DNA from 3 places in the Streptomyces sp. NPDC088794 genome. Region 1 is predicted to be linked to each of the others. Evidence: riboswitches for the same ligand, from Rfam matches in the RefSeq annotation. Region 1 holds a riboswitch; each other region holds the start of a gene.
The links. Region 1 has a riboswitch for cyclic di-AMP ahead of ACIP6U_RS33915 (C40 family peptidase). Riboswitches for the same ligand answer to the same signal wherever they lie in the genome.
Positions count from the first base shown of each region.

Region 2: it holds a riboswitch for cyclic di-AMP, as region 1 does, so the genes downstream of both, ACIP6U_RS03320 (peptidoglycan DD-metalloendopeptidase family protein) here and ACIP6U_RS33915 (C40 family peptidase) in region 1, are expected to answer to the same signal.
Region 3: it holds a riboswitch for cyclic di-AMP, as region 1 does, so the genes downstream of both, ACIP6U_RS48080 (M23 family metallopeptidase) here and ACIP6U_RS33915 (C40 family peptidase) in region 1, are expected to answer to the same signal.

Region 1 covers NZ_JBIVKB010000014.1:154,942-164,980, forward strand. Annotated here, with positions in the region: gene ACIP6U_RS33875 (LuxR C-terminal-related transcriptional regulator) at 1-1,853, shown strand, start outside; gene bioD (dethiobiotin synthase) at 1,921-2,640, opposite strand; gene ACIP6U_RS33885 (adenosylmethionine--8-amino-7-oxononanoate transaminase) at 2,642-3,949, opposite strand; gene bioB (biotin synthase BioB) at 3,942-5,171, opposite strand; gene ACIP6U_RS33895 (8-amino-7-oxononanoate synthase) at 5,318-6,454, shown strand; gene ACIP6U_RS33900 (DUF397 domain-containing protein) at 6,519-6,746, opposite strand; gene ACIP6U_RS33905 (helix-turn-helix domain-containing protein) at 6,756-7,616, opposite strand; gene ACIP6U_RS33910 (ATP-binding protein) at 7,830-8,288, shown strand; gene ACIP6U_RS33915 (C40 family peptidase) at 8,351-8,824, opposite strand; cyclic di-AMP (ydaO/yuaA leader) riboswitch at 8,828-9,026, opposite strand; gene ACIP6U_RS33920 (hypothetical protein) at 9,377-9,685, opposite strand; gene ACIP6U_RS33925 (ATP-dependent Clp protease proteolytic subunit) at 9,693-10,039, opposite strand, start outside.
Region 2 covers NZ_JBIVKB010000001.1:717,250-727,288, reverse strand. Annotated here, with positions in the region: gene ACIP6U_RS03325 (alpha-galactosidase) at 1-1,589, shown strand, start outside; cyclic di-AMP (ydaO/yuaA leader) riboswitch at 1,896-2,065, shown strand; gene ACIP6U_RS03320 (peptidoglycan DD-metalloendopeptidase family protein) at 2,070-3,035, shown strand; gene ACIP6U_RS03315 (SGNH/GDSL hydrolase family protein) at 3,302-4,087, shown strand; gene ACIP6U_RS03310 (TetR/AcrR family transcriptional regulator) at 4,190-4,810, opposite strand; gene ACIP6U_RS03305 (Glu/Leu/Phe/Val dehydrogenase dimerization domain-containing protein) at 4,925-6,103, opposite strand; gene ACIP6U_RS03300 (MBL fold metallo-hydrolase) at 6,370-7,566, shown strand; gene ACIP6U_RS03295 (YhjD/YihY/BrkB family envelope integrity protein) at 7,752-8,600, shown strand; gene ACIP6U_RS03290 (DUF1206 domain-containing protein) at 8,680-9,513, shown strand; gene ACIP6U_RS03285 (hypothetical protein) at 9,574-9,861, shown strand.
Region 3 covers NZ_JBIVKB010000035.1:21,240-31,278, reverse strand. Annotated here, with positions in the region: gene ACIP6U_RS48120 (serine hydrolase domain-containing protein) at 1-440, shown strand, start outside; gene ACIP6U_RS48115 (acyltransferase family protein) at 444-1,682, opposite strand; gene ACIP6U_RS48110 (histidine kinase) at 1,853-3,043, shown strand; gene ribA (GTP cyclohydrolase II) at 3,090-3,731, opposite strand; gene ACIP6U_RS48100 (MarR family winged helix-turn-helix transcriptional regulator) at 3,847-4,368, opposite strand; gene ACIP6U_RS48095 (dihydrofolate reductase family protein) at 4,487-5,617, shown strand; gene ACIP6U_RS48090 (alginate lyase family protein) at 5,985-7,106, shown strand; tRNA gene ACIP6U_RS48085 (tRNA-Met) at 7,181-7,254, shown strand; cyclic di-AMP (ydaO/yuaA leader) riboswitch at 7,558-7,715, shown strand; gene ACIP6U_RS48080 (M23 family metallopeptidase) at 7,726-8,760, shown strand; gene ACIP6U_RS48075 (aldo/keto reductase) at 8,885-9,841, shown strand; gene ACIP6U_RS48070 (PrsW family intramembrane metalloprotease) at 9,902-10,039, opposite strand, start outside.

The DNA of each region.
Region 1 (10,039 bases):
ACGCGACGGAGGCGTTCGACGCGCTGGTGGCGGCGGCGGTCCAGCGGGGCGGCGGGGGAGAGGCGGCGTCAGCCGAAGGAGTCACCACCGCGCCGGGTTCCGGCCGGGGCGGCATCGGCGACAGACCGTCGGCTTCGACGGAGGGAGATCTCGCCAGGGCGTCAGCTCCTCCTCCCGCTGAACGGCAACCGGGGGCCCGTGCGCCGAGTCCGGCCGCGGGAGTCTCGCCGGGTCGCCGCACAGTCCCTGCGGCGTCGGGCGGACTGGGCGATGGCGATCGGGGAGCGGGTGTGCCGGGCGGAGTCGAGTCCGCGGTGGAGCGATTCGGCCGGGCGGCCGATGCTGCCGATTCCTCACGTGCGCCGAGTCCGGCCGCCGGAGTCTCGCCGGGCCGCCGCAGAGCCCCTGCGGCGCCGGGCGGACCCAGCGGTGCCGAGCGGAGAGCCGCGACCCCCCACCACGCCGACTCCGCCGTCCACCTCCTTGCCCGGGCCACCGAAGCCGCCGTCTACACCGGTGATCTGCGGCGCAGTCGGGAGGCGCTCCGGGTCGCGGGGCGGCTGGGTGTCGGGCCGCCGGGGGCGCTGGGCGGGCTCGCGGCCGCCGTGGACGGGCGGTACGAGGACGCGCGGGAGTTGTTGCGGGCGGCGGCGGGCCACAGCGAATCGGGCGGTGACCCCGCGCTGTTCGTGCACGGCGGCCCCGGCATCGACCCCACGCTCCCCGCGCACGGCCCCGGCGCCGACCCCACGCTCCTCGTGCACGCGGGGATCGCCGCGCTGATGCTCGGGGACCACACCCTCGCCGCCACCGCGACCGTACGGGCCGTCTCCTCGGCGCGGGCCCGGGGCGCGACCGCCACCGTCGCCCAGGCGCTGGAGTTCCGTGCCTACGCCGACTTCTGGACCGGACGCCCGCACGCCGGCGCGGCCACCGCCCTGGACGCCCTGCGGCAGGCCCACGCCACCGGGCAGGACAACGGCGCCTGTCATCTGCAGGCCGCCCTCGCCATGTTCGCCGCCCTCACCGGCGACGAGGACACCTGCCGCGAACGGGCCACCGCCGCACGTTCGTACGCCCTCACCCACGGGCTCGGTCTGGCCGCCGCGCTGGCCCAGTGGGCGCTCGCCTACCTCGATCTCGCGGCCGGCCGTTTCGCCGGCGCCGCGGCCCGGCTGCGCGCGCTCGCCGGGTTCGGTCCTGGACACGGGCACCGGGCCATCCGGCACCTGGCCACCCCGCACTACGTCGAGGCCGCCGCCCGCACCGGCGACACCCGGGTCGCGCGAGCCGCCCACGCCGACTACGACCGCTGGGCCAGCGCCGTCCGCAGCCCGGACGACCTTGCCCTGAGCGCCCGTTGCCGCGCCCTGCTCGCCCCCGGCGCCGAGGCCGTCGAGCACTACCGCGCCGCCCTCGACCTCCACGCCCACGGCACCCGCGACTTCGAACGCGCCCGCACGGAGCTGCTGTTCGGCGGCGCGTTGCGTCGACTGCGCCGCCGTACCGAGGCCCGCGACCGCCTGCACAGCGCCCTGGAGGCCTTCGACTCCTTCGGCGCCCCGCACTGCGCGGCCCAGGCCCGCGCCGAACTCCGCGCCCTCGGCGCCCCCGCAACCCCCGCACACACGGCCGCCGTCGACCCCACCGCCCGCCTCACGGCCCAGCAGCTCCTCATCGCCCGCATGGCCGCCGACGGCGCCACCAACCGCGAGATCGCCGCCCGCCTCGCCCTCAGCCCGCGCACGATCGACCACCATCTGCGGGGTGTCTTCTCGCGGTTGGGGATCCGGTCGCGGATCGACCTGGTGCGGTTGCTGGGTGGAGGTGGTGACAGCAGAGGCACCGCATAGGGCCGCGCGAAGGCTTCGGCGGGCAAGAGCCAGGTGAGGACACCAGGAGGCGTCCCGAAGCGCACCTCTACGGCGCCTCCCGCACCCCGAACGCCTCCGCGTCCCACGTCCCCGACAGTCGCGCCGCCAGCCAACTCGGCGCGGCGGTACGGAAGTCGGTCGGAGGCAGTGCGGCCACCCCGGCGGGCACCGCGCCCAGCAGGGGAGCCCCGGAGACCTCCGGCAGATCCGCCACGTTGCAACGGGACGCCAGATCAGGCGAGTTCGGCCAGCTCCCGATCACCACTCCCGCCAACTCCAGCTCGCGCGAACGGAGTTCACGGGCCGTCAGCTCCGTCGTGTTCAGCGTGCCCAGACCCGCCGACGCCACGACCAGGACCGGCGCCCCGAGCAGTGTCGCCGCGTCCGCCAGCGTGCCGCCCTCCGCGTCGAAGCGGACGAGCAGCCCGCCCGCCCCCTCCACCAGCACCAGATCGTGGTCGGTGGCGAGCTTGGCTGCGGCCTCGGCGACGTCCAGCGGACGCACCGGCGCCATCCCGGCCCGCCGCGCGGCCGTCGCCGGTGCCAACGGGTCGGGATAGCGGGCGAGTTCGGCGGTCGTCACGGCACCCGCGAGCCGCGCGACCTCCGCCGCGTCCCCGGGCTCGTCCGGCCGTACACCCGTCTGTGCCGCCTTCAGCACGGCCACCGAGCGACCGGCGGCGAGCGCCGCGGCGGCGACCGCGGCGGTCGTGACCGTCTTGCCGACCTCCGTGCCGGTCCCCGTGATCACCAGTACCGACGACATCTCATCCCTCCCGCGCGGCCGCGCACACCGCGTCCGCGATCCGCGTCAGATCCGCGTCCCCGGTGACGTACGGCGGCATCGTGTAGATCAGGTCCCGGAACGGCCGCAGCCACACGCCCTCGCGCACCGCCGCCTCCGTGGCCGCCTTCATGTCCACGTCGTGGTCGAGCTGCACGACCCCGATGGCACCCAAGACCCGGACGTCCCGCACACCCGGCAGCTCACGCGCCGGTGCCAGTCCGTCCCGCAGGCCCGTCTCGATCCGTTTGATCTCCGCCTGCCAGTCCTGGCCGAGCAGCAGCTCGATCGAGGCGCAGGCGACGGACGCGGCGAGCGGGTTGCCCATGAAGGTCGGGCCGTGGGCGAGCACCGGGACCTCGCCGCGCGAGATGCCGTCGGCCACGCGCGCGGTGCAAAGGGTCGCCGCCATCGTCAGATAGCCGCCGGTCAGCGCCTTGCCGACGCACATCACGTCCGGCGTCACGGCCGCGTGGTCCGCCGCGAAGAGCGCGCCGGTGCGCCCGAAGCCGGTCGCGATCTCGTCGAACACCAGCAGCACGTCGTGCGCGTCGCACGCCTCGCGCAGCACTCGCAGATACGCGGAGGAGTGGAACCGCATCCCGCCCGCGCCCTGCACCACCGGTTCGACGATCACCGCGGCCAGTTCATCGGCGTGGCGCTCGATCGCCGACCGCAACTGGTCGGCGTACGACTCCTCGTACTCGGTCGGCGGCGGGTCCACGAAGACCTGGCGGGGCAGGACCCCGGACCAGAGTTCGTGCATCCCGCCCTCGGGGTCGCACACGGACATCGGCTGCCAGGTGTCGCCGTGGTAGCCGCCGCGCCAGGTCAGCAGGCGCTGTTTCGCGGGGCGGCCCAGTGAACGCCAGTACTGGAGGCACATCTTGACCGCCACCTCGACCGACACCGAGCCGGAGTCGGCGAGGAAGACATGCTCCAGGCCCTCGGGCGACATGTCGACAAGGTGCTTCACGAGCCGGACCGCGGGCTCGTGCGTCAGGCCGCCGAACATCACGTGGCTCATCCGGCCGAGCTGCTCGCTCGCGGCCTCGTTGAGCACCGGGTGGTTGTAGCCGTGGATCGCCGACCACCAGGACGACATGCCGTCCACGACCTCGTCCGTGCTCCCGTCCGCCCCGCGCAGCCTCAGCCGGACCCCGCTCGCCGACTCCACGACGAGCGGTTCCTGCCGGCCCGGCATGGGCCCGTAGGGGTGCCAGACGTGCCGCCGGTCCAGTTCCAGCAGCTCGGCGACGGGCAGGCCGGGCGGGGCGGGCAGGTCAGGCATTGGGCGCGAGATCCGTTCCGGCACCTCGGCGACGGACCGAGACCAGGTCGGTACGGGGTTCGTTCAGCGCGGCCGCGGACGCAGCAGCAGGCACGGGCTCCGCAGTCGCCGTACCGCAGACATCGCCACCCGCGTGCGACCCGCACCCGACACTCTCGCCGCTCTCGTGGGACCCGCAGCCGCCGCCCGCGTGCGACCCGCAGCCCGCGCCCGCCGTCGCCCGGTGCTCCGGGAGGGTCACCTGGTCGGTGCCCTCCACCTCGAAGCCGGCGTCCGCGATCATCTCCAGGTCGGCGTGGCCGGCCTGACCCTCGCTGGTGAGGTAGTCGCCCAGGAAGATCGAGTTGGCCAGGTTCAGGGCCAACGGCTGCATCGTGCGCAGGTGGACCTCGCGGCCGCCCGCGATGCGCACCTCGGCGTCCGGGCAGACGAAACGGACCATCGCCAGGATGCGCAGGCAGCGCTGCGGGGTGAGGTTCCACTCCTTGGAGAGCGGGGTGCCCTCCATCGGGATCAGGAAGTTGACCGGAACCGAGTCAGGGTCGAGGGCGCGCAGCGAGAACACCACGTCGACCAGGTCCTCGTCGGTCTCGCCCATGCCCGCGATCAGACCGGAGCAGGCGGACAGACCGGCCGCGTGTGCCTTCTGCACGGTGTCGACACGGTCGGCGTACGTGTGCGTGGTCGTGATGTCCCCGTACGTCGCCTCGGACGTGTTGAGGTTGTGGTTGTACGCGTCCGCGCCCGCCGCCCGCAGCCGCTCGGCCTGGCCGTCGGAGAGCAGGCCGAGACAGGCGCACACCTCGACGTCCTCGTTCTGGTCCTTGATCGCCTTGATCGTGTCCGAGACCCGGTCCACGTCACGGTCGGTCGGTCCGCGCCCGGACGCCACCAGGCAGACCCGCTTGGCGCCCCCCGCCAGACCGGCCGCCGCCGCCTTCGACGCCTCGTCCGGCTTGATCCAGGTGTACTTCAGGATCTCGGCCTTGGAGCCGAGCCGCTGGGAGCAGTAGGAGCAGTCCTCGGGACACAGTCCGGACTTCAAGTTGACGAGGTAGTTGAGCTTCACCCGGCGGCCGAACCAGTGCCTGCGCACCTTGCCGGCCGCGGCCACCACATCGAGCACATCGTCGTCGGAAGTGGCGAGGACGGCGAGAGCCTCCTCGCGGGTCGGCAGCTCGCGCCGAAGCCCCTTGTCCACCAGCGTGTTCAGCAGGTCCATGAGAGCCGATCCTGTCCTACGGAGCAGCTTCCGGCCAAGGAGAGTTCGCACAACGAAGGGACTTCGTCGTGTGTGTATTGCCACATCATGGGCTGCGGGACCTGCGGTTAGTGTCTGTCCACTGCCTACAAAAGCCCGGAGGAGCCATGGCGTTCGGCTGGATCGACGAGCAGGCGCTGCTGCGCCGCCGGGCCGGGCTCGTACGGACCCTGCGCCCGCGCCCGGCCGACTCCCCGCTCCTCGACCTCGCGAGCAACGACTACCTGGGTCTCGCGCACCACCCCGAGGTCGCCGAAGGCGCCGCGCGGGCGGCGCACACCTGGGGCGGCGGCTCGACCGGCTCGCGGCTCGTCACCGGGACGACGGAGCTGCACACGGAGCTGGAGCGCGAGCTGGCCGACTTCTGCGGCTTCGAGGCGGCGCTGGTCTTCTCCTCGGGGTACGCGGCCAACCTCGCCGCGGTCACGACCCTGGCCCCGCACGGCTCGCTGATCGTCTCCGACGCGGGCAACCACGCCTCCCTCATCGACGGCTGCCGGCTGGCCCGTGGCACCACGCAGGTGGTCCCGCACACCGACCCGGAGGCCGTGCGCAAGGCGCTGCGCACCCATGAGGGGCAGGAGGGCTCGGCGGTCGTCGTGTCCGACACGGTGTTCTCGGTCGACGGCGACGCGGCCCCGCTCGCGGCGCTCGCCGGGGTGTGCCGGGAGCACGGCGCGGGGCTGCTGGTCGACGACGCGCACGGGCTGGGCGTCCTCGGGGACGGCGGACGCGGCGCCCCGCACGCGGCGGGGCTCGCGGGCGCCGACGACGTGGTCGTGACGGTCACGCTGTCCAAGTCGCTGGGCAGCCAGGGCGGAGCCGTCCTCGGTCCCGCGCGGGTGATCGACCATCTGGTCAACGCGGCCCGTACGTTCATCTTCGACACGGGTCTGGCCCCCGCGGCGGCGGGCGCCGCCCTGGCGGCCCTGGGGCTGCTGCGCCGGGAACCGGAGCGGGCGGCACGCGCGCGTACGGTCGCGGCCGAACTGCACGCACGCCTGACCGCCGCGGGGCACGAGGCGGTACGCCCCGACGCCGCGGTGGTCTCCGTGCGCGCGCCGTCCCCGGAGGGGGCCTTGCGGTGGGCGGCCGACTGCCGTGCCGCGGGGCTCGTCGTGGGGTGTTTCCGGCCCCCCTCCGTGCCCGACGGCATCTCACGGCTCAGGCTGACGGCCCGTGCGGACCTCTCCGAGGCGCAGATCGAACGCGCTGTGGGTGTGATCGGCGAAACGCGACCATGAGTCGGCGTGACACGGCCGTGCGCCGCCGGATACGGAACTGATCAGGTCCGGGACACGGAACCGATCAGAGGTCGAACGCGGCCGTGAAGCCCGCCCAGCTCTCGGGGGAGAAGAGCAGGACGGGTCCTGACGCGTCCTTGGAGTCGCGCACGGCGAGCAGCCCCGCCCAGGGGCCGGAGCGCGACAGCGCCGTCTCGACGCAGTTGTTGGCTCCCGTGCTGTAGCTGCTGCGCAGCCACCGCACACCGTGCGGATCGGTACTGGAAGGAACGTTCCGAGGCAGTGCTGACATGGTGCCTCCTTACGCGCCGTCACCTATCGCGGCGATGTAATCCAACGAGTCCTCGGGTGAAAGGGCATAGATCTGAAGGGTGTTGAAGGCCTCGATGTAGGCCTGGAGGTCTTCTTTCCGTTCGAGGTAGAGGCTACTCGTCAAGTGGTCGAGAACAACCACGTCCAGATCAGAAGTGCTCGAAAATGAGAAGACAACGAAAGGTCCGGTGACGCCGACATGCGCCCCGGCGGTGAACGGCAGTACCTGAAGCCGCACTTGGGGCAGGCGAGCCGCCTCGATGAGGCGGGCCAGCTGGCGTGACATGACGTCAGGGCCGCCGATCTCCCGGCGCAGCACCGCCTCGTCCAGGATCGCGCTGAGTTTCAGCGGCGGATTCGAACGCAGGACGTCCTGTCGAGCGAGCCTCACCTCGACCAGCGCGTCGAGGCGTTCATCGTCCAGACCTCCGACCGCCGCCCTGGTCACCGCCCGCGCGTACTCGGGCGTCTGCAACAGTCCGGGCACCACCGAGGTCTCCAGCGTCCGCATCGCGCTCGCCTGGGACTCCAGGCTGATGAAGTCGCGGTACGTCGTCGGCAGCACCCCGCGGTAGGCGTGCCACCAGTGGTGCCGGCCGCCGCCCTCGTCGGAGCCCGCCAGCATCTGGAGCATCTCCCGCAACTGCGGATCCGAGACGCCGTAGGCATCCAGCAGTAACCGCACATCGGCCGGTTTCACACCGCTGGCGCCGGTCTCGATCCGGCTCACCTTCGACTGATGCCAGCCCACCATCCGGGCCGCCTCACCACTGGTGAGCCCCGACCCGGTGCGCAACGAACGCAGTTCGGCGCCCAGCTTCCGGCGGCGCACCGCGGGTCCGTGCTGCATGGGTCACTCCTTACTCCTTCCGGGCCGCCCAAATACGGTCTCCCGTCGTAGAGTTCACCGCTTTGAGCGACAGATATATGCATATCTTGGTGGATCGCCACCCGTGACCGGCGCGGTAATGGCAGTCTGGCGACGAAGCACCAGTCCGGGACCGTACTCGAACCATCCGCTCTGTGTCGGACCCCGGTCCCGCGGGAAAGGGACGACGTCGCCATGGCAGACCACCTGGAAGCATCCGTCACTCTGCCGAGCGAACCCGCCTCGGTCGCCACGGCCCGCGGTTATGTGGTCTCGACGTTGGCGGAGTGGGGTCTGCCGTCCGACACCGAGGTGGCCGACACCGTCCGGCTCATCGTCTCCGAACTGGCCACCAACGCCGTACAGCACACCTTCGGCCAGTCACCCACCTTCACGGTGGACATCGTGCTGGACCGTGACGAACACCTGCGCATCGGGGTGACCGACAGCCACCCCCGGTTTCCCAAACGCCTGCCGGCCGCTGTCCAACAGGACAACGGCCGGGGCATGGTGATCATTCGGTGGCTGGCCGCGGAGCGCGGCGGCCGGCTGCGGGTGCGGGCCACTCCGGAAGGCGGCAAGACGGTCTCCATCGAACTTCCGTGGACCGTACCGGCGCGGCCGGTCACGACCGCGGGACAGCAGGAGCCGTAGAGCCTGTGTCGTGCCCCGCGAGGGCGACGGCGTGTCAGGGCGCCGTCGCCCCCGCGGGAGAGTCAGCTGACCCGGCCGTACCAGACGCTCTTCGTCCAGATCTTCTGCAGCCGTACCACGTCCCCGGTCTTCGGGGCGTGCCAGATCTTTCCCTTCCCGGCGTAGATGCCGACGTGGTAGACGCTGGAGCCCGAGTGGAAGAACACGAGGTCCCCGGCCTTGCGGCCCTTGGCCGAGATGTGGTGGGTCTTGTTGTACTGCTGGGCCGCCGTGCGGGGAAGCTTCTTGCCCGCCTTCTTGAACGAGTACAGCGTGAGCCCTGAGCAGTCGAAGCGGCGTGGTCCGGTGGCGCCGTACTTGTACGGGGAGCCCTTCTTGGAAGCCGCGATGTGAAGTGCCTTGGTCGCAGGTGTCGCGGCCGCGGCGTCGGATGCGACACCGGGGATCACGACGGAGCCGCCCACTGCGGCGATGGTGAGAGCGGAGGCCGTACTGGCCCGGGCCATCAGCGACGGGACACGATTGAGCGCAGACATGCGCAACCCTTCGTCAGCCGCCTGTGAAGGATGACCTGTCGGATTCGGGCTGACAAAGTTGCCCGGCCGCTGACGCGGCTTCACCCCAAGGGCTGCTCGACCCGGTCATGGCGTGACCGTCCCGGCGACCCGTCGTGCTTGGGTCCTCCACTCCTACCGATGCAATCCTGTCGACCTGTCATCCGGGCGGCGGTAGGACTCGGCGTCCGCCCGGATCGCCCCGCCGCTGCGGCGGGGTCTTGTCGTCAGACAGGGATCTTGACCTATGAATGTCCGAAAAGCCCAACGGAATCGGGGATTTGTGGGGTTACTCACCACTCACCCGTTCGGGTGGACACCCCCGTGTTCGAGCCGGTGTCCAGGGGTGCGCAGCCCCTCGGACCAGCACAGGAACGCCTCATGCGGCCCTCGCATCACGCGCGTTGCGCAACCTTGACGGTCGCCAAGAAGTAGCCGCAACTCCGCCGAACGGGGGTACCTCATTTGGTCCGTTTCGCCCCCGGTCCGGACGTCCCGACCGCACGGCGGACATCCGAACCGGCCACGCCTGCGTCAACTGGCGGAGCTCGGCGGCAGAGTGAGCCGCGCCGTGCGGCGCTCGCCGCCCAGCACCCGCAGCGCCCGCGCCAAGGTGGGGGCGTGCACCTCGGCCTCGCCCCGCTGGTGCATCAGCGCCAGCGCGTCCCGTAGTTCCGCCGCCTTGGAGACCAGCGCCTGCGCGGCCCGCAGTCCGCGGTAGGTGTCCCCGTCCCGCGCCGGGTTGATCCGGCCGAGCAGGTCGACCACGTCGAGATAACGGTCGATCAACTCGCCCTCGGCGCGCGTCAACGCGGGCAGCGGCGGCAGCTCGGGTGGGAGCACCGGCGGCTCACCTCCCCGCGGGCGGGGTGAGCGTGGTCTTGCGGGTGGAGACGATCCGGTCCACCAGGCCGTACTCCAACGCCCCCTGCGCGTCCAGGATGTTGTCCCGCTCGATGTCCTCGTGCACCTGCTCCGCCGAGCGGCCGGTGTGCCGCACCAGCAACTCCTCCAGCAGGTCGCGGGTCCGCATCAACTCCTCGGCCTGGATGGCCAGATCGCTCGCCTGTCCCTCGACCGGCCCGGAGAACGAGGGCTGATGGAGGACCACCCGCGCTCCCGGCAGCGCGAGCCGCTTGCCCGGCGTGCCCGCGGCCAGCAACACCGCGGCGGAGGAGCCGGCCTGGCCCAGGCAGA
Region 2 (10,039 bases), on a different contig from region 1:
CGCACCTGCACGGCCGGTGGGCGGCGGAGTCACAGCTGGCCTCGGTACCGCTCACCTACGGCGAGAAGGTCATCGGCAGCCGCCGCGGCCACACCAGCCACCAGCACCTGCCCTGGGTCGCCCTGGACACCGACGCGACCGAGGAGCGCGGTGAGGTGTACGGCTGCGCGCTCGGGTGGTCGGGCTCCTGGCGGATCGCGGTGGCGCAACTCCCCGACGCGCGCGTGCAGATCAACGGTGGCGTCGGGTACGACGAATCCGGGCTGCTGCGTCTCGCGGCGGGGGAGTCCTTCACCACCCCTGTCTTCGCCGGTCTGTGGAGCGACGGAGGCTTCGGCGGCGCGAGCCGTGCCTGGCACGCCTACCAGCGGACGTACGTCATCCCGGACGCGGACCGGGACCGGCCCGTGCTGTTCAACTCCTGGGAGGCCACCGAGTTCGACATCTCCGAGGAGCAGCAGGGCGCCCTCGCCCGGCAGGCCGCGGCGATCGGTGTCGAGCTGTTCGTGGTCGACGACGGCTGGTTCGGCAAGCGTGTCAACGACCGGGCCGGACTCGGCGACTGGACGCCCAACCCCGACCGCTTCCCCGGGGGCCTGAAGCCGCTCGCCGACGAGGTGCACGCGCTCGGCATGCAGTTCGGCATCTGGGTCGAGCCCGAGATGGTCAACGCGGACAGCGACCTGTACCGCGCGCACCCCGACTGGGTGCAGTTCCAACCGGGACGAAAGCGGACGGAGTTCCGCAATCAGCTCGTACTCAACCTGGCCCGGCCGGACGTCCAGGAGTACCTCTGGGAGAAGCTCGACGCCATCCTCTCCAGCGCCCCGATCGACTACGTCAAGTGGGACTTCAACCGCTGCTTCACCGACGCCGGCTGGCCCGGCGAGGCGTATCCGCAGCGGCTGTGGATCGACCATGTGCACGCGCTGTACGCCCTGTTGGACCGGCTGCGGGCGGCGCACCCGGGAGTCTCCTTCGAGTCCTGCTCGGGCGGCGGCGGGCGGATCGACCTCGGGATCATCAGTCGCACGGACGAGGTGTGGACCTCCGACAACACCGACCCGCTCGACCGGCTCGCCATCCAGCACGGCTTCACCCAGATCCACCCCGCGCGCGTGATGGCCGCCTGGGTCACCGACAGCCCCAACACCCAGCTCAACGACCGGGTCAGCTCGCTGCGCTTCCGGTTCGTGAGCTCCATGGCGGGCGTGCTGGGCGTCGGCGGCGACCTCACCCGGTGGACCGAGGAGGAGCTGGCCGAGGCGGGCGACTGGGTCGCCCTGTACAAGGAGATCCGGCGCCTCGTGCAGCAGGGTGACCTCTACCGGCTGCGGGCCCCGCAGGGCGGGCTCAGTGCCGTCCAGTACGTACTCGGGGACGAGTCCGTGGTCCTCGCCTGGCTCCAGGCGCAGAGCTACGGCGAGCCCGTGCCCGCGCTGCGGCTGCGCGGGCTGGACCCGACAGCATCGTACGAATGCCTCGAAACGGGCGAAGTTCACAGGGGTGCCGTACTGCTGCATCACGGACTTCGGACCGGACTGCGCGGCGACTTCGATGCGACGGTTCTCCGGCTCCGTCGCATCTGACTCTTCTGTCCGAATTGGCGCCTTGGTTCGCCTTCGTTCCAACTCGCTCTGGAATAAGGCGGACTGGGGTGGCGTCACGTGAGGAGCGTCATATCCGTGACCGTGCGTGGTTCTGCATGTCCACGTAATGCACGTGCTTTTCAAGGGTGTTTGTGCCTGGTGGCGGGTCCTTAATTCACGCAGGGTGACCGTGAATTCTCACAAGGGATCAAGAGAAACGTATTCACAGGGAACCTCTACTTGTTCCTTCGCGTCCTGGTCGCTTACGTTCGCCACCAATCCGGACGGACGCCCAATCCTGCCGCCGACCGGAGTCCGCACAACTCACCCGTGAACGGCAGGAGCGGGGGACCCACAGGTACAACCGCCTGTTCCGGTCTCCGGAAGAGGCTTGGGGTAAAGCCGTGCCGAAAAGCACGGCCGGGCATCTCCAGCTCGCACCCGACAGCTCACCTCGCAGGCGCCGGAGAGGAATTCGTCATGCCCGCGAAGGGTAAGCACCGCCGCCCCAAGTCCCAGCGCCTGACCCGCACCATCGCCGTCGCCGGCACCGGGGGCGCCGCGCTCGCCCTCCCGCTCATGGGGGCCACCGGCGCCCACGCGGCCACCTCGGAATCGGCTTCCCAGGCGGTTTCGGAAAAGGCCGTCCAGTCGCTTCCGGATGTCGAGAAGACGTCGGTCCAGCAGAAGTCGACGGCACAGAAGTCGGCCAAGAAGAGCACAGCCAACACCCAAGGTGTGCGCACCTATTCGGTGCGGTCCGGCGACTGGCTCGCGAAGATCGCCGACGAGGAGAACGTCACCGGCGGCTGGCAGAAGCTCTACTCGGACAACCGTGCGGCCGTAGGCGACGACCCGTCGCTCATTCATCCCGGTCTGAAGCTCACGCTCGGCAAGAAGGCCGCGACCGGCACCACCGAGTCCGCGCCCTCTTCCTCGTCGTCCTCCTCGTCTTCCTCGAAGAGTTCCTCCTCGGACAGCCAGGCCTCCTCGAACTCGACGAGCACGCAGTCCGCCGACTCCGCCACCAGCTCCAGCGGCTACACCCTCCCGGTCAGCGGCGCCACCATCGGCACCGGCTACCGCGTCGCCGGCAGCATGTGGTCCAGCGGCTATCACACCGGCGTCGACTTCGTCGTTCCGACCGGCACCTCGCTCAAGGCCGTGGCCGCGGGCACGGTCGTCTCCGCGGGCTGGGGCGGCGCGTACGGCAACCAGGTCGTCATCAAGCTGAACGACGGCTACTACGCCCAGTACGCCCACCTCTCGCAGCTCTCCGTCTCGGCCGGCCAGACCGTGACCGAGGGCCAGCAGATAGGCCTCTCCGGCGCGACCGGCAACGTGACCGGACCGCACCTGCACTTCGAGATCCGTACGACCCCCGACTACGGCTCCGACGTCGACCCGGTCGCGTACCTCCGTACGAAGGGCGTCGCCGTCGGCTGACGCACCTCCCGCACCACCTGCCTGACACGCTGCCGAAGGCCGGATCCCGATCCCCGGGTCCGGCCTTCGGTGTGACGTGGTGCCGCCTTCGGCAGGGCGTTCCAGCCGTCAACAGCCGTGGCCGGAAAGCTATTCCTGGTTTGGTGAACACTTTAGGAGTGGCTTATCTCACCGCACGTCAACCCTTTCCTACGGTCGCGTAGGTCACATTCGAAGGTGAATCATGTTCGCTTGTGGCAGACGATTCGAAGAGTGACAGCAGATCAGTGATCGGGTCGTACGTTGCGGTGGGGGACAGCTTCACCGAAGGCGTCGGCGACCCCGGCCCCGACGGGGCGATGGTCGGTTGGGCCGACCGGTTCGCGGTACTGCTCGCGGACCGGGAGCCCGAGGGCCACTTCACGTACAACAACCTCGCCGTACGCGGAAAGCTGCTCGACCAGATCGTGGCGGACCAGCTTCCGCAGGCCCTCGAACTCGCCCCGGACCTGATCTCCTTCAGCGCGGGCGGCAACGACATCATCCGGCCCGGCACCGACCCCGACGAGGTCGCCGAGCGTTTCGAGCTGGCGATCGCCCGGCTCACCGAGTCGGCCGGCACCGTCCTGGTGACGACCGGCTTCGACACCCGAGGCGTCCCCGTGCTGAAGCATCTGCGCGGCAAGATCGCCACCTACAACGGACATGTGCGCGCGGTCGCCGACCGGTACGGCTGTCCCGTGCTCGACCTGTGGTCCCTGAAGACCGTCCAGGACCGCCGGGCCTGGGACGACGACCGGCTGCACCTCTCGCCCGAGGGTCACACGCGTGTGGCGCTGCGCGCGGGCCAGGTGCTCGGTCTCGAGGTGCCGGCCGACCCGGACCAGGCCTGGCCCCCGCTGCCACCCCGCGGCACCCTGGAGGTCCGGCGGGACGACGTGCACTGGGCGCGCGAGTACCTGGTGCCGTGGATCGGGCGGCGGCTGCGCGGCGAGTCGTCGGGCGACCACGTCACGGCGAAGGGCGCGCTGTCCCCGGACGACATCAAGTCGCGGATCGCCCGGGTGGCCTGAACGATGCCAGCGGTGCGGGCCGTGCCGACCTGAAACGGCGCGGCCCACACCGCTGGAGTATGGAGATGGCCGGCCCCGAAGCATGGGGTGACCGGGTGGCTTTCATCGCTCCGAAGCGGTCAACGCCTCCTGCGCGAGACCCAGTTCACGGGCCACCGCCTCGTCCACCCACTCCTGCGCCCGTGCGCGCGGCACCGCGCCGGGGTACGACGTCAGCTGGACGGCGAGCCCGTCGAGCAGGGCCGTCAGGCGCAGGGCCGTGCCGTGCGGGTCGGGGCACCGGAACTCGCCGGCGGCGACGCCCTCCGCGATGACCTCGGCGAGCGCGGCCTTCCACTGCCGGTCCAGGTCCCGGGTGACCTCCCGCAGCGCGGGCTCGCGCAGGGCCGCCGCCCAGCCCTCGATCCACAGCCGCCAGCCCTTGGCCGGGCCGGTCGGCGCGTACCAGCGCACCGCCGAACGCAGTCGACGCAGCGCCGTCGTCCGGCGGCCGAGCAGCTTGCGCAGATGGGCGAGATCGTCCTCGGCGGCGTACGTGAACGCGGCGGCGACCAGCTTCTCCTTCGTGGAGAAGTGATAGAGCACCAGCGCGTTGCTCACGCCGAGCACCGCGGCCACGTCGGCGATCCTCACCGCCGCCACGCCCCGTACCTCGATCTGCTCGATGGCGGCCCGCAGCAACTCCTCGCGCCGCTCGGCCACGCTCAACCGCACTCTCGCCACCCGGTCACCCTATTCCGTTCGCGCAGGACGTTGTCTCCTCGGTGTCGGACCCGGCCCCAACGGGCGACATCGCCGCACCGGTTCGGCACTCACCGCCTACGGGCGGCGAGTTGGTCAGCGGTACCAGCCGAACCGCTCGGCGATCACCGGCAGCCGGTCCGCGACGATGGCGTGGGCGGCGGCCCGCGGGGTCGTGCCGTCGTCCTCCGCGCGGGCCAGCGTCAGGTCGATCAGGGCGCGCATGGAGCGGCGCATGTGCGCGAACGCCTCGTCGGCGTCCGGACCGATGTCGCCGAACAGGGTCCACCACCACCAGGCGTTCGTCCCGGAGTTGACGACCACGTCGGGCAGCACCGTCACCCCGCGCGCGGCCAGCAGCTGCTCCGCCGCCGGCAGGACGGGCATGTTGGCGGCCTCGACGATCCAACGGGCGTTGATCCGCCCCTGGTTCGCCGTGTCGATCGCGTACGAGACGGCCGCCGGCACCAGCACCTCCGCCTCGGCGGACAGCCAGGCGTCGCCGGGCAGTTCGCGGTCGGCCGGGCGCAACACGGAGCGGTCCACGGTGCCGTACGCGTCCCGTGCGGCCAGCAGCGCCTCGACGTCGAGGCCGGCCGGGTTGGCGATCGTGCCCTTGATGTCGGCGACGGCGACGACGGCGAGCCCCGCGCGGGCGAGGAAGCGCGCCGTGGCGCCGCCCATGGTGCCCAGGCCCTGCACGGCGACCCGCGTGCCCGCGTACGGCACGCCCGCCCGGTCCAGGGCCGCCAGCGCCGACTCGGCGACCCCGCAGCCGCCGGCCAGTTCGTCGAGCCCGATGCCGTCCACCTCGACGGCGAACGCGTCCGCGAGCCGCCGCCGGGCCGCCACCTCGTCGTCCAGCAGCGGGTACACGGCCTGGATCGACGAGACGAGCCCCGCCTCGGTCGCCGCCCGGTCCACCAGGTCCTGGGTGAGACCGAGATCCTCGCCGGTGGTCCAGAAGTTCTCGATGTACGGCTTCATGGCACGCAGATAGCGCACCAGCAGGTCGTACGCCCCCGGGTCCTGGGGATCGCAGTCGATGCCGCCCTTGGCGCCGCCCAGGGGGATGTAGCGGCCCTCGGGGTCGTAGTGCAGGGCTTCCTTCATGGTCATCCCGCGGGCGAGCCCGGTGACCTCGTCGAGCGTGCAGTCCGCGCGCATGCGCAGCCCGCCGCTGCAGACGCCCCGAACCAGCCGGTCGACGACCAGGAAGCCCTGGCGGCCGGTGAGGTGGTCGGTCCAGGTGAGCGTCATCAGGGGGGCGGTCATGCGGTCTCCTCGGTGCTCACGGACGAGCGTCTACTGAATCGCTGGTCAGTATCTGGAGCCGGAGCGGTGCATGTCAACGCACGGGGCTGATCGTCGGTGGCGCGTCGGCCTGCGTAAATGTCCGCATACGGGACGTCATGACGTGGTTACGCTCCGCCGTACCTTTGGGTTTTCTTTGGAAACTTCGGGATGCGAAGCCGTCGGTCCGGTGTTGTCGGAGGGGCCGACCATAATGGAATGTCTCACCGTCTCCACCAGGAGGTACTGTGTCCGGTTTCCGTTCCCTGAGCTCCGGGCTCCGCGCGCTGCAGCCCGCGGCCTTCGGCGCGGACCCGAGTGGTGAGCGCCTCGCGCGCATCCGCAGATCGCCCCACTTCAAGGACGGGGTCTTCCAGAACCCCGGCGGCACCGCCCGGACCCGCCCCTCCGGCTCCATGGTCGACTTCGCGAAGGTCTTCTTCGACAAGGAGCAGCGCCCCCGCCGCGCCCCCACGGGCACGATCCCGGTGCACGCGACCACGCTGGCCGACATCGCCAAGCCGCCCGCCACCGGCCTGCGGCTGACCTGGATGGGGCACTCCAGCGTGCTCGCGGAGATCGACGGACACCGGGTGCTCTTCGACCCGGTGTGGGGCGAGCGCTGCTCCCCGTTCTCCTTCGCCGGACCCAAGCGGCTGCACCCCGCGCCGCTGCCGCTGGCCGCGCTCGGCCCGGTCGACGTCGTCGTCATCTCGCACGACCACTACGACCATCTCGACCTGCCCAGCATCAAGGCGCTGGCCGGCACGGACACCGTGTTCGCCGTCCCGCTCGGTGTCGGCTCCCACCTCGAACACTGGGGCGTCTCCGCCGACCGGCTGCGCGAGCTGGACTGGCACGAGTCGACGAGGATCGGCGGCCTCACCCTGACCGCCACACCGGCCCGGCACTTCTGCGGCCGGGGCCTGCGCAACACCCAGCACACGCTCTGGGCCTCCTGGTCCGTCGCCGGGGACGAGCACCGGATCTACCACAGCGGCGACACGGGCTACTTCGACGGCTTCAAGGAGATCGGCGCCCAGCACGGCCCGTTCGACGCCACGATGATCCAGATCGGCGCGTACTCCGACTTCTGGCCGGACATCCACATGACGCCCGAGGAGGGCATGCGCGCCCACCTCGACCTCCAGGGCGGCCGTCCGCACGGCGCGATGATGCCGATCCACTGGGGCACGTTCAACCTGGCCACGCACGCGTGGGCCGAGCCCGGCGAGTGGACGCTGGCGGCCGGCGAGGCGGTCGGGCAGCCGGTCGCCGTGCCCGTCCCGGGGCAGCCGTTCGAGCCCGGGGGAGAGCTTCCCGGGCGGCCGTGGTGGCGCGATGTGTCGCTGCCGCTCACGCGGGAGTGGCCGGTGCCGGAGCTCGCCCCGAACGTCGCCCACGGAGCCGAGGCCGAAGCGCTGGATCTCGTCGAGGAGAGCTGAGCCGAGCCGAGCGGCGTACGGAGAACAGGCGTACATGGAACGGGCTTTGGGGGAACGGCGGTCAGGAGAACGGCCGTTGGGAGGTCGGGCGGGGCGGAGGTGTCCCGGCGCCGCCGGCGCTTCGGCGAAAAATCGGGGTCGTCAGCAGGGCGCATGACACCGCGTTTGTGTGATAGTCGACCTCCATGCCGAAGAAGTCTCCCGAGGCCGCGGACAGCTCGTCCGCGTCGGTACGACTGCGCCGGGTGTTCCGTGACTCACCGGTCGAGCGCGGCTGGCAGCGCGGCCAAGAGATCGAACTGGCCTCCAGGGCGATGGGTTTCGCGGCGCTCGGATTCCTCACGCTGGTGCCCCTGCTGGTCGTCGTCTCCGCTGCCGATCCGGAACACGGGCGGGGCTTCGCCCAGTGGCTGGGGGACGGGCTCGGGGTGTCGGGGAAGGCCCGGGAGCAGGTCGGGGAGCTGTTCGCGCGGCCCGGCCAGGTGCTGCAGACCACGACCGCCTTCGGCCTCGCCGCCCTCGCCGTCTTCGGCCTGAGCTTCGGGGCGGCGGTGCAGACCGGGTACGAGAAGATCTGGGAACTGCCCTCGGCCCGCTGGTACGCCAGATGGCGCCAGGTGCTGTGGCTCGCCGTGCTCGTCGGGACCCTCTACCTCTCCGCGACCACCACGCTGTGGCGCCACTCGGCGGCCGGCACGCTGGCCGCGACGCTGAGCGCCGTCCTGTTCTTCGGCTGGTCGCAACGGATGCTGCTGGGCGGGCGGATCGCCTGGAGCGCGGTGCTTCCCGGCGCGGCGCTGACGGCGGTCGGGCTGCTCGGTCTCCGGGTCTTCTCCCGGCTCGTCTTCTCCCCGCTCATCGCGTCCAGTGCCGTCACCTACGGCCCCTTCGGAACCGCCCTGGTCGTCCAGTCCTGGCTGGTCGGGGTGGGTGTCGTCGTCTACGGCGGTGCGCTGGCCGGGCGTCTGGTGCACGAGGAACTCCCGCGCGTCGCCCAGGCCCTGGGACCCAGGGCGTGGCGACGGCGCCCCTGACACGCGCATCAGATTCCCCGGTCAGGGCACTCGACGGCGGTGGGCGCGACCGTGCGGCCACGGAATGGGGAGGGCAATCGTGACGTCGTCGCACACGCAAGGGCGCGGCCGGGCCGCGAAGTCCGCGGCCCGTTCGACCAAGAACGAGACGCTGACCGCGGCGGGCCGGGCGGGTTTCTCCGCGCGCGGAGTCGTCTACGTACTGATCGGGGCGCTGTCCATCCGGATCGCCGTCGGCAGCGGCGGTGGCCAGGCGGACCGGCAGGGCGCGCTGCACGAGATAGCGACCAAGCCCTTCGGCGAAGTGATGCTGTGGGCGCTGGTCGTCGGCTTCGGCGCCATGGCGCTGTGGCGCGCCTCCCGCGCGGTGCTCAGCAGGGGGCCCGACCACAAGGCCGCTTCGCGTGCGCTGGACGCCGGCCGGGCGGTCTTCTACGCCTTCGTCTGCTGGGGAACGGCCGTGTACGCCGCCGGTGGCGGACAGGGCTCCAGCAGCAACGAGCAGTCGAAGGACTGGACCTCGTCCGCGCTCAAGCTGCCGTTCGGCCAGGTGCTGGTGGGTGCCGCGGGCTGTGTACTGATCGGGGTCGGTGTGGTGCTGGCCGCCAGGGCGGCCATGCGGAAGTTCCTGCGCCGGCTGGACACCGGCAGCATGAGCCCGCGTACCAAGCAGGTCGTCACCGCGCTGGGTGTGGGCGGCGGCGTGGCACGTGGCACGGTGTTCGCCGCGGCCGGGATCTTCATTCTGGTGGCGGCCATCCAGTTCGACCCGGACGAGGCCAAGGGCGTGGACGCCACGCTCCGCAGCTTCGCCCAGACGCCGGCGGGGCCGTGGCTCCTGGTCGCCGTCGCGATCGGCCTGATCCTGTTCGGAGTCTTCTCGTTCGCCTCGGCCCGGTACCGTCGCCTGTGAATCCGCGGCCACAGCGGGCCGGCGAGGTTTCAACTCCCTTGACGGGGCCAGTCGGTGTACATGTCCAGACGCTACGGCGGAAGCCCCGCGGGGACGGTCATCGCCGTCATCGCGGATATCGCGGCACTGATTCTGATCCTGTGGATCGCCTTCTACCTGTTCGACGCCAACAAGGCCAACGACGTGGTCTCTTGGATCCACGACGCGGCGGACTGGCTGTCGGGCTGGTCGCACGACCTCTTCTCCATCGACTCGGACAACTGGCGCACGGTGGTCAACTACGGACTGCCCGCCCTCGTCTACCTGTTCATCGGTCACGCGGTGGCCGGGCGGGTCCGCCGCGCCTAGTCGACGAACACGCTCAGTAATGTTCGGGGGTTGACCGGCAGCGGTGTCGGAGAGCCCGAAACGGCTCCCCGGAGTCCATGAGTGAACAGAAAGCGGTACCCGGCGAGAGGGGGACGACGGTCGCCCCGGATTCTCGCCGGGTACCGCATGACCGCTTCTGAACAGCTCTGATCGATCC
Region 3 (10,039 bases), on a different contig from region 1:
TGACCACCCCCGACGGCAAGCGTCTCGACGTCACCGAGCACAGCCTTCAGCACACCGCGGACTCCGGTGTGGTGAGTACGACCGCCGATCTGAACACCTTCTTCCGCGCCCTCGTCGGCGGCCGACTGCTCCCCGCCGCGCAGTGGCGCGAGATGCGGACCACCGTCGAGCGGACCGACGACCCGGAGGACGTGGCCGAGATGCCGGTGGGGACCTACGGCCTTGGGCTGCGGAGGATTCCGCTCTCCTGCGGGGGCTTCTACTACACCCACGAAGGCGATGGCGCCGGCGTCAACACCCGCCCCGCCGTGAGCGCGGACGGCACCCGTGCGGTGACCGTCTCCATCACGACCACCACCGCGCCGCCCGACCTGGCCGCCCTCAACCGCGCGACGGGCACCCTCGTCGACCACGCCCTCTGCGCCGCACCCACGAACTAGCTGTCACGCTCGGGATCCGGCGACCCGCATCGCCCGCCACGAACGGTTCCGCTTGAACGGCAGCTCGAAGAACCGGGCGAACACCCACCCCGTCAGCAGCGACGCCGGCACGCTCAGCAGGACCGTGACCGCGAAGGTCGGCAGGCCGGGGGAGACCACGCGAGGAGCGATCTCACGGACGGCGATCATGACGATCGGCAGGTGGATGAGGTAGAGGCTGTACGAGATGTCGCCGAGGCTGCGGATCGCCCGGGTCGACAGCAGGCCCATGAGCCAGGTCGGGCGGCCCGTCGCCACCGCCACCAGCAGCAGCGTCATGGCGGGGGCCACTGCCAGGTCCACCCAGAACGAGTGGGTGACCGTCCAGGTCGAGCCCTTGACGACCATCACGGACAGCACCGGTACGGCGGCCAGCGCGGCGAGCCAGTGCCACGGGAGCCGTCGGATCCGGTCCCGCGCGACCACGATCCCGGCGCCGACCAGGCCGGCCACGAAGACCGGGGCGAGGTTCGGGGTCAGCCAGTTCATGCCCTCGACGGGGTTCGCGTTCGTTGCCATGAGGCCGCGGGCGACCACCGGCAGGGTCACGCCCGCCACCAGGACGACCGCGCCCAGGCGCCGCCGGATGAACAGGAGGACGGGGAACAGCAGATAGAGCTCCGCCTCCACCGCGATCGACCAGAACGCCCCGTTCGGGGTCGGTGCCGTCGTCACGTCCTGGGCCAACAGGCCGTACACCACGACCGTCTTGAGGTTCGGCGGGCCGAAGTGCGAGGCGGGGACGATGAAGTAGGCGACCGCCACGCTCAGTACGAGGGCCGCCCAGTACGGCGGCAGGATGCGCCAGGCCCGGCGGCTCAGGAAACGCGCGGTGCCGCCCGGGTGCCAGCCGTTGCGGGCGGCGGAGATGGCCAGGGAGAAGCCGGACAGGACGAGGAAGAAGACGACGGCGAGACGGCCGTACATGAGCCAACCCAGCCAGGACGGGCCCGAGTTGCGCGGGAAACCGGGGAAGGCCAGCAGCCAGCAGTGGAACAGGACCACGTAGAGGGCGGCCAGGCCACGCAGGCCGTCCAGGCCCGGCACATGGCGGGGGACCCGTGCTTCCGGCGTGCCGCCGTCCCGTTGCGGTGCCGGGCGTACGGGCGCGTCGAGCGTGCCCGCGTCGATCGTGTCGACGTCGAGCGTGCTGACGGATCGGCTCGGTTCCGGTGAGATCGCTGGGCCCCCTTCGTACGGCACCGGACGCTCAGCCCGGTGCCACCCACAGTGACTGATACGTCGCAATTGGGCGAGCCGTTCAACGGGCGCGTGCGGGGGTTTCGAGGGGTGTACGGGAGCCCGCTCCCACCAGGGCAAAGGGTGTAGCCCGCTACACCGCGCCGCCCGCCTCCGTCGCTTAGCGTTGCCGTATGAGGACAACGATGCGGCAGGCCGCGCGGGCCACAGGGCATCTGCTCCTCGCCGCCCTGATGGCGTTCTGCCTGTGGATCTTCGTCACGGTGCTGCTCATCACGGCCATCGGGACGCTGGCGGTGGTCGGGGCGTGGCTGTTGCCGGAGACCGTGCTGCTGGTGCGGAGGATCGCCGGGGCCAAGCGGGGGATGACCGCCGCGTGGACCGGGCAACGGATCCCGGAGGCCTATCAGCCGATCACCGGGACCGTGCGGGAGCGGATCCGGATCGCCGTGCGCGATCCCGGGACGTTCACGGATTTCCGGTGGATGGTCGCGGACTACTTCTACGGTGCTCTGATCGTCCTCGCGCTGCCGCTGTGGCCGGTCGGGCTGGTCGTCGACGGCGTGTGGAGCGGGCTGCTGCGGCGGACGCCGGTCGTGCTGCCGTTGATCACGCGGATCGCGGATCTGGAGGCCGACTGGTCGACCGCCCTGCTCAAGCCCTCGCCGAAGGCTCAACTCGCCGCCCGCGTCGAGGAATTGGCCGCCACCCGCGCCGACGCCATCGCCGCGCACGGCGCCGAACTGCGCCGTATCGAACGCGATCTGCACGACGGCGCCCAGGCCAACCTGGTCGCGCTGTCCATGCGCATCGGCCTCGCCAAACGCGCCTACGACCGCGACCCGGACACCGGGCGCAAGCTGCTGGACGAGGCCCAGGCACAGGCCGAACAGGCGCTGACCGACCTGCGGAACGTCGTCCGCGGCATCCACCCGCCGATCCTGACCGACCGCGGCCTGGTCGGCGCGGTGCGTGCGCTGGCCGCAGGGTGGGGGTCCCCCCGCGCGAGCGAAGCCGAGCGTGGGGGAGGGCTCCACGTGACCGTGGAGGTGGAGCGGTTGGAGGACGACGGGGTGCGGGCGCCGGCCGCCGTCGAGGCCGCCGCCTACTTCGTCGTCGCCGAGGCGCTCACCAACGCCGCCAAGTACAGCGGCTCGTCCCGGGCCTCGGTCCAACTCGCCCGGATGAAGCGCGGGTTGCGGGTGCGGGTCGCCGACGAGGGGTGCGGCGGCGCCGACGAGACGAGCGGCTCGGGGCTGCTCGGCATGCGACGGCGGGTCGCCGCGCTCGACGGGACCGTGGAGCTGTCCAGCCCGGTCGGCGGCCCCACGGTGATCGAGGTGCGGCTGCCCTGCGTGTGGTGAGCCCGCGGCGCCCGGGTATGCGCCCCGACCGGCCCCGTCGAGCCCATCAGCCCGCGTTCAGCTCCGTCAACTGGCCCAGCGGCAGGGTGTGGTGGGTCTGGAGGACCTTCGCGCGCAGGTAGCGGACGTTGTGCGCGGTCTTGAAGACACCGGTGGGGACGCGGTCGCGCACGGAGATGCCGAGGGAGCGCAACTGGTCGGCCTTGTCGGGGTTGTTGGACAGCAGGTCCAGTTCGTCGATCCCCAGGGACCGGAGCATCTGGGCCGCCGCCGTGTAGTCGCGGGCGTCCTCGGGCAGACCGAGGGCCGCGTTCGCCTCGTACGTGTCCAGGCCCTGGTCCTGGAGGGCGTACGCGTCGAGCTTGTTGTAGAGGCCTATGCCCCGGCCCTCCTGGCGCAGGTAGAGCAGGACGCCGCCGCGCTCGGCTATGCGCTCGACCGCCTCGCGCAGCTGCGGGCCGCAGTCGCAGCGGGCCGAGCCGAAGACGTCGCCGGTCAGGCACTCGGAGTGCAGGCGCACCAGCGGGGTCGTGCCGGGCGCCGGTTCGCCCAGGACGACCGCTACGTGTTCCTGGCCGTCGGTCAGGCCGTGGAAGGTGACCATCTCGGTGTCGACGGTGTAGCCGTCGTGGAAGCGCAGCGGGACCCGGACGCGGGAGCGCGGCGTTGCGGCAGGGAAGTCAGGCATGCGGGTTCTCCCGGTCCGGTGGACGAATACCGATCTGCTTCAAAACTGAAGCAGATCCACGATCACGGACCCTACCCCATGCTTGAAATTTGAAGCAACTGGTTTGTGGGCCGGGTCACGTACAGGGCGAGGACGAGGACGACCGGCGGCGCCACGGGACGTCCTCCCGCGTGGCCTCGGTCCCGTCGCCCTCCAGCGCCCGCACGATGCCCGTGCCGATCTCCTCCAACTGGCTCACCTGTTCCGGGGTGAGATGGTCGAAGATGGCCGCGCGGACCGTCTCGACGTGCCCGGGAGCGGTCCGCACCAGGGTCTCCATGCCGGCGTCGGTGAGCACCGCGGTGCTGCCGCGCTTGTCGGACGGGCACCCCTCGCGCCGTACCAGACCGTCCTTCTCCAGCCGCGTCACCGCGTACGTCAGCCGGCTCCGGGTGATCTTCGTCCGCCCGGCGAGATCGGTCATCCGCAGCCGGTGGTCCGGTACGTCGGAGAGGTTGGCCAGGATGGAGTAGTACAGGTGGGGCATGCCGGCGTCCTGCTGGAGCTGCCGGTCCATCGCGTCCTCCAGGAGCTGCGATGCGGCGATGTACGCGCGCCATGCGCGCTGCTCCTCAGGGGTGAGCCAGCGAGTCGTCATGGGACCAGTGTAGGTTTGTTTCAAACTTGAACCAAGCCCCACCTTATAGAGAACTCGAACCCAGCTCCGTGGACCGAGTCCCGTACACCCAGCCCCGCCTCGCAGAGAGAGCGCGTCGATGCCCCACCCGTTCGTCCTGCTGTCCGCCGCCGTCTCCCTCGACGGCTATCTCGACGACACCGGCCCCGAGCGTCTGCTGCTCTCCTCCCCGGCCGACTTCGACCGGGTCGACGAGGTACGGGCGTCCGTCGACGCGATCCTGGTCGGCGCCGGCACGATCCGCGCCGACAACCCGCGCCTGCTGGTGAACTCGCCCGAGCGCCGCGCCGCTCGCGTGGCGTCGGGCCGGCCGGAGTACCCCCTCAAGGTCACCGTCAGCGGCACCGGCGAACTCGACCCGGCCGCCAACTTCTGGCACACGGGCGGCGAGAAGGTCCTGTACACGACGGACAAGGGCGCCGACCGGGCGCACGCCCTGGGCATCGCCGCCGACGTGGTCCCGCTGGGCCCCGACCTGGACTGGCGCCGACTCCTCACCCACCTGCACGAGGCGCGCGGCATCGACCGCCTCATGGTCGAGGGCGGCGGCACGATCCACACCCAGCTGCTCCAGGAGGGCCTCGCGGACGAACTCCACCTGGTCCTGTCCCCGCTCTTCGTGGGCACCCCGACCGCGCCCCGCCTCTTCGGCCCCGGCCCCTACCAAGCCGGCCGCCTCCGCCTCCTCGAAACCCGGCAGATCGAGGACGTCGTCCTCATGCGCTACGAGCCCACCGCCCCCGGCACCGGCCCGCTCCCCACCGCCGCCGACCACCACTGGCTCCGCCTGGCCTGCGAACTGGCCACCCACTGCCCGCCCTCCACCACCGCCTTCAGCGTCGGCGCGGTCGTGGTCGCCGCCGACGGCACGGAGCTGGCCCGCGGCCACTCCCGCGAAGGCGGCGACCCGGTGGTCCACGCGGAGGAGGCGGCCCTGGCGAAACTCGCCCCCACGGACCCCCGCCTCCCGTCGGCCACGATCTACAGCAGCCTCGAACCCTGCGCCCACCGAGCCTCCCGCCCCAAGCCCTGCGCCCGGCTCATCCTCGACGCGGGCGTACGCCGCGTGGTGACGGCCTGGCGCGAGCCGGACACATTCGTGACGGCGGCGGACGGGAACGGGTTGTTGGCGGGGCAGGGCGTCGAGGTGGTCGTGATCCCGGAGTACGAGGAGCGGGCGAAGCAACCGAACCGCCACCTGTCGGCCTGAGCGGCCAGCACGTTTCGGCGCCGGTCGGTCCCGCTCTCGCGCCGGTCGGCACATCTCAAGGCCGGGTCCGGATCTTCTCAGCCCGTCCGGCGTTTGAGGACGAGGCCGTCCAGGCCGAAGCGGGGGCCTGGGGGCGGCAGCCCCCAGAACGGACGCCCACACCAACGCCCCCCACAGTCCGATCGGCCCAACAGATCCTGCGCCCAAGACCCCGAAGGGTCACGCTGCGAGTGACCCGGAGTGGACATACGCGGAGGTACTGGTACCAGTGAGGCCATCCCGAAAACGAGCCGCCGTGCTCCTGATCGCGCCCCTTCTCACCGTGACCGTCGCCTCGTGCGGCAGCACGGACACCGGTACCCGGACCATGGCCCGCGCCCTCCCCCCGGACGCCACGTTCACCCACCCCGGCGTGCTCGTCAGCAAGGCGCAGCTGGACTCCGTACGAAAGAACGTCACCGCCGGGAAGCAGCCGTGGCTGAAGGCGTTCCTGGAGATGCGGGACAGCAAGTACGGGTCGTACAAGTACCGCCCCGAGCCGTACGAGAACGTCGACTGTCCCTGGGGCGGCAAGGTCGCGCAGGGGTGCGTGGAGGAGCGGGAGGACGCGATCGCCGCGTACACGCAGGCACTGCTCTTCAGCGTCACCGGCAAGCAGGAGCACGCGCTGAAGGCGCGGGAGATCATGGACGCCTGGTCGGCGAAGATCAAGCGGCACTCCGAGGAGGACGCGGGGCTGCAGACCGCGTGGGCCGGGTCGACGTGGGCGCGGGCCGCGGAGATCGTGCGGTACGCGCCGGGGGCGGGGTGGCCGGCGGACCGGGTGGCGCGGTTCGAGAAGATGCTGCGGACCGCCTATCAGCCGTACGTCACCGAGAAGCTGCCCGACTACAACGGCAACTGGGACCTCGCGATGACCGACGCGGCGATCGGCATCGCCGTCTTCACCAACGACCACAAGGCCTTCGACGCCGCCCTCGCCCGCTTCCGCGACCGCGTGCCCGCCTACTTCTATCTGGAGAAGGACGGCAAGGTGCCGCTCACCGTGGCCGGCTCGACCATGAACACGCCGCAGAAGCTGACGACGTACTGGTTCAAGCAGGGGACGTACAAGGACGGCGTCGCGCAGGAGACCTGCCGCAACTTCAAGCACGTCGGCTACTCGCTCGCCGCCACCGCTCACATCGCCGAGACGGCCTGGCACCAGGGCGTCGACCTGTACGGCGAGGTCAAGGACCGGCTGACCGCGGCCCTCGCGTTCCACGCCCGCTACCAGCTGGGCGAGAACCCGCCCGCGTGGCTGTGCGGCGGCAAGGTCGACCGGAACATGGGTCCGGACCTGGAGGTCGCCCTCAACCACCTGGAGGACCGGCTCGGCGGTTCCGTCCCGGCCGCCCACAAGCTGGCCGAGGAGACCCGCCCGGCCGGTACCGACGATCTCTTCGTCTCCTGGGAGACCCTGACCCACGCCGGAAACCCGGCGGCCTGACCGGCCCGGCCGCTCCCCGACCGCTCCTTGGTCACTCCCGTCCCGCGGATGGCGTACAGTGGAGAACACAACGGCGCGGGGTGGAGCAGCTCGGTAGCTCGCTGGGCTCATAACCCAGAGGTCGCAGGTTCAAATCCTGTCCCCGCTACTAACGGCCCAGGGCCGGAGTCCGGATCATCGGACTCCGGCCCTGAGTCATTTCCCGCTCGGCTTTCCGACCGTTGTCACGCCCGGTGAGCAGGCGAACGCCCTCCGCCCAACAACTGACATCCCGTCAATACCTGTGTGGATTCACAGGCTTGGTCAACTCGCCCGATTTTCACCGGTCATGGCCTGAACGTCCTGCGTGAAAACGTTAATGATCAAGCCGAACAGCTTGGAATCCCTGCCCCGTGTCTATTAACGTTCGATAACGCAGCGCGGTCGTCCCAGCCGTCACAAGAGTCGGCTCCGTGCGCACGTGCCGAATCCCGCAAGGGAACCGGGGAACCACCAACTTGGGGTGAATCGCAAGTAGTCCGTCGTGTACGCACGACCGGTTTACGCGCGTAGGAGACCTTCCTGCTCCGAACCCGTCAGCTAACCCGGTAGGCGAGAAGGAAGGAAGGAGTACGCCCAGGTGGCGTCCAACCCCCCTGCCCCGGCGGCCCCGTTCGTGCCGAGCCAGCGTGACAACGAGACGTTCGGCTACGGCGGATACCGCACCGACGAGGGCCCTTGGGAGGAATGGAACCCCACCGAGGATTCCGTCCGCCCCAACCGCGGTCGCCACCGCGTCTCCAAGCAGCGCGGCGGAGGACTCGCCCGCAGCTCCACGGTTCTGGGCGTCGGTGTCATAGCCGCCGTCGGCGCGGGCGGCATGGCCAGCGCCAACACCGGCAAGCCGCCGGTCTCCATCTCCGTGCCCGACCTGCCGAACGTCGGCTCGGTCTTCGGCGAGACCCCCAGCCCCGCCAAGGGGTCCCCGACCGCGCTCAGCAGCGTCGGCGTGACCTCCAGCGAGACCGCGCAGGGCACCAAGGACGCCGGCGAGGTGCTGCGCGACCGCATCATGGCGCAGGCCGAGTCGCAGCGCGTTCAGGTCGACAGCAAGGTCCAGTACGCCACCGAGGCCTCCCTCTCCAAGCAGGTCGACGACGCCGCCGCGAAGGCGGAGAAGGCGGCCGCCGCCAAGGCCGCCGCCGCGAAGAAGAAGGCGGAGGCGGAGGCCAAGAAGAAGGCCGAGGCCGCGAAGCTGGCGGAGCTGGCCACGCAGTACCGGCTGCCGGTCGCCTCGTACACGATCACCGGCACCTTCGGGCAGGCCGGTTCCCTGTGGTCCTCCGGCTACCACACGGGCCTCGACTTCGCCGCCCCCACGGGCACGCTCATCAAGGCCATCCACAGCGGCACGGTCACGGAGGCCGGCTGGGCGGGCTCGTACGGCTACCGCACGATCCTCACCCTCGACGACGGTACGGAGCTGTGGTTCTGCCACCAGTCGTCGATCGGCGTGAGCGTGGGCCAGAAGGTCGCCACCGGCGATGTCATCGGCCGTGTGGGCGCCACCGGCAACGTGACCGGGGCGCACCTGCACCTGGAGGTCCACCCCGGCGGCCAGGCCGACGGGATCGACCCGATGGCGTGGCTGCGCAGCAAGGGCCTCACCCCCTGAGGCAGTAGTCGTCGGCAGACACCGACACATCGCCAGGTTCCCGGAACAGCGGACTCCGCTTGTTTACGGGAACTTTGCGGCTCCGGCGGAAGACCGGTCTCCGGGGCCGGCGTTGATGTGAAGCATGACGTCCTCCTCTGCTTCTCTGCGCAAGCTCGGCTCCTCCGACCTCGAGGTCTTCCCCCTCTCCCTCGGCGGCAACGTCTTCGGCTGGACGGCGGACGAGGCGACCTCCTTCGCCGTCCTGGACGCCTACGCGGCGGCCGGCGGCAACTTCGTCGACACCGCCGACTCCTACACGGCCTGGATCGAGGGCAACTCGGGCGGCGAGTCCGAGACGATCATCGGCAAGTGGGTCAAGGCCCGCGGCAACCGCGCCGACGTCGTCATCGCCACCAAGGTCAGCCAGCACCCCGAGTACAAGGGCCTGTCCGGCGCCAACATCAAGGCCGCCGCCGACGCCTCGCTGCGCCGCCTGGACACCGACTACATCGACCTCTACTACACCCACTTCGACCAGCCCGAGATCCCGGTCGAGGAGATCATCGGCGCGCTCGACGAGCTGGTGCGGGCGGGCAAGGTGCGCAACATCGCCGTCTCCAACATCACGCCGGAGCGGCTGCGGGAGTCCCTGGAGTTCTCCGACCGCGAGGACCTCGCCCGGTACGTGGCCATCCAGCCGCACTACAACCTGGTCTCCCGCGACACCTACGAGGGCGAGCTGCGGGACATCGCCGCCACGGCGGGCCTCGCCGCCGTCCCCTACTTCGGCCTGGCCGCCGGCTTCCTCACCGGCAAGTACCGGCCCGGTACGACGGTCGAGAGCGCGCGGGCGGGCCGCGCCGGCGCCTACCTGGAGTCGGAGCGGGGGCAGCGGGTGCTGACCGCCCTCGACGAGATCGCCGCCGCCCATGACGCCCAGGTGGCGACCGTGGCCCTGGCCTGGCTCGCCGCCCAGCCGACGGTGGCCGCGCCGATCGCGTCCGCGCGCACGCTGGAGCAGCTGCCGGCCCTGCTGGCGGTGGCGGACCTGACCCTGACGGAGACGGAGATCGACCGCTTGACGCGGGCGTCGGCCTGATCGGTCCCTGAGCTGGGCGATCCTCGATCCGGGCGGCCCTCGACCTGCGCGATCCCTGGTCTACGGCTGATACGGGTTGTACGCGGGGTACGGCGATGCCGGATAGGCGGGCTGCGCCGGATACCCGTACACCCCGTACACCGGCCAGGGCGGGGCGGTCACCGCGACCGGCGGGGCCGTCGTCCTGGCCGCGTAGTC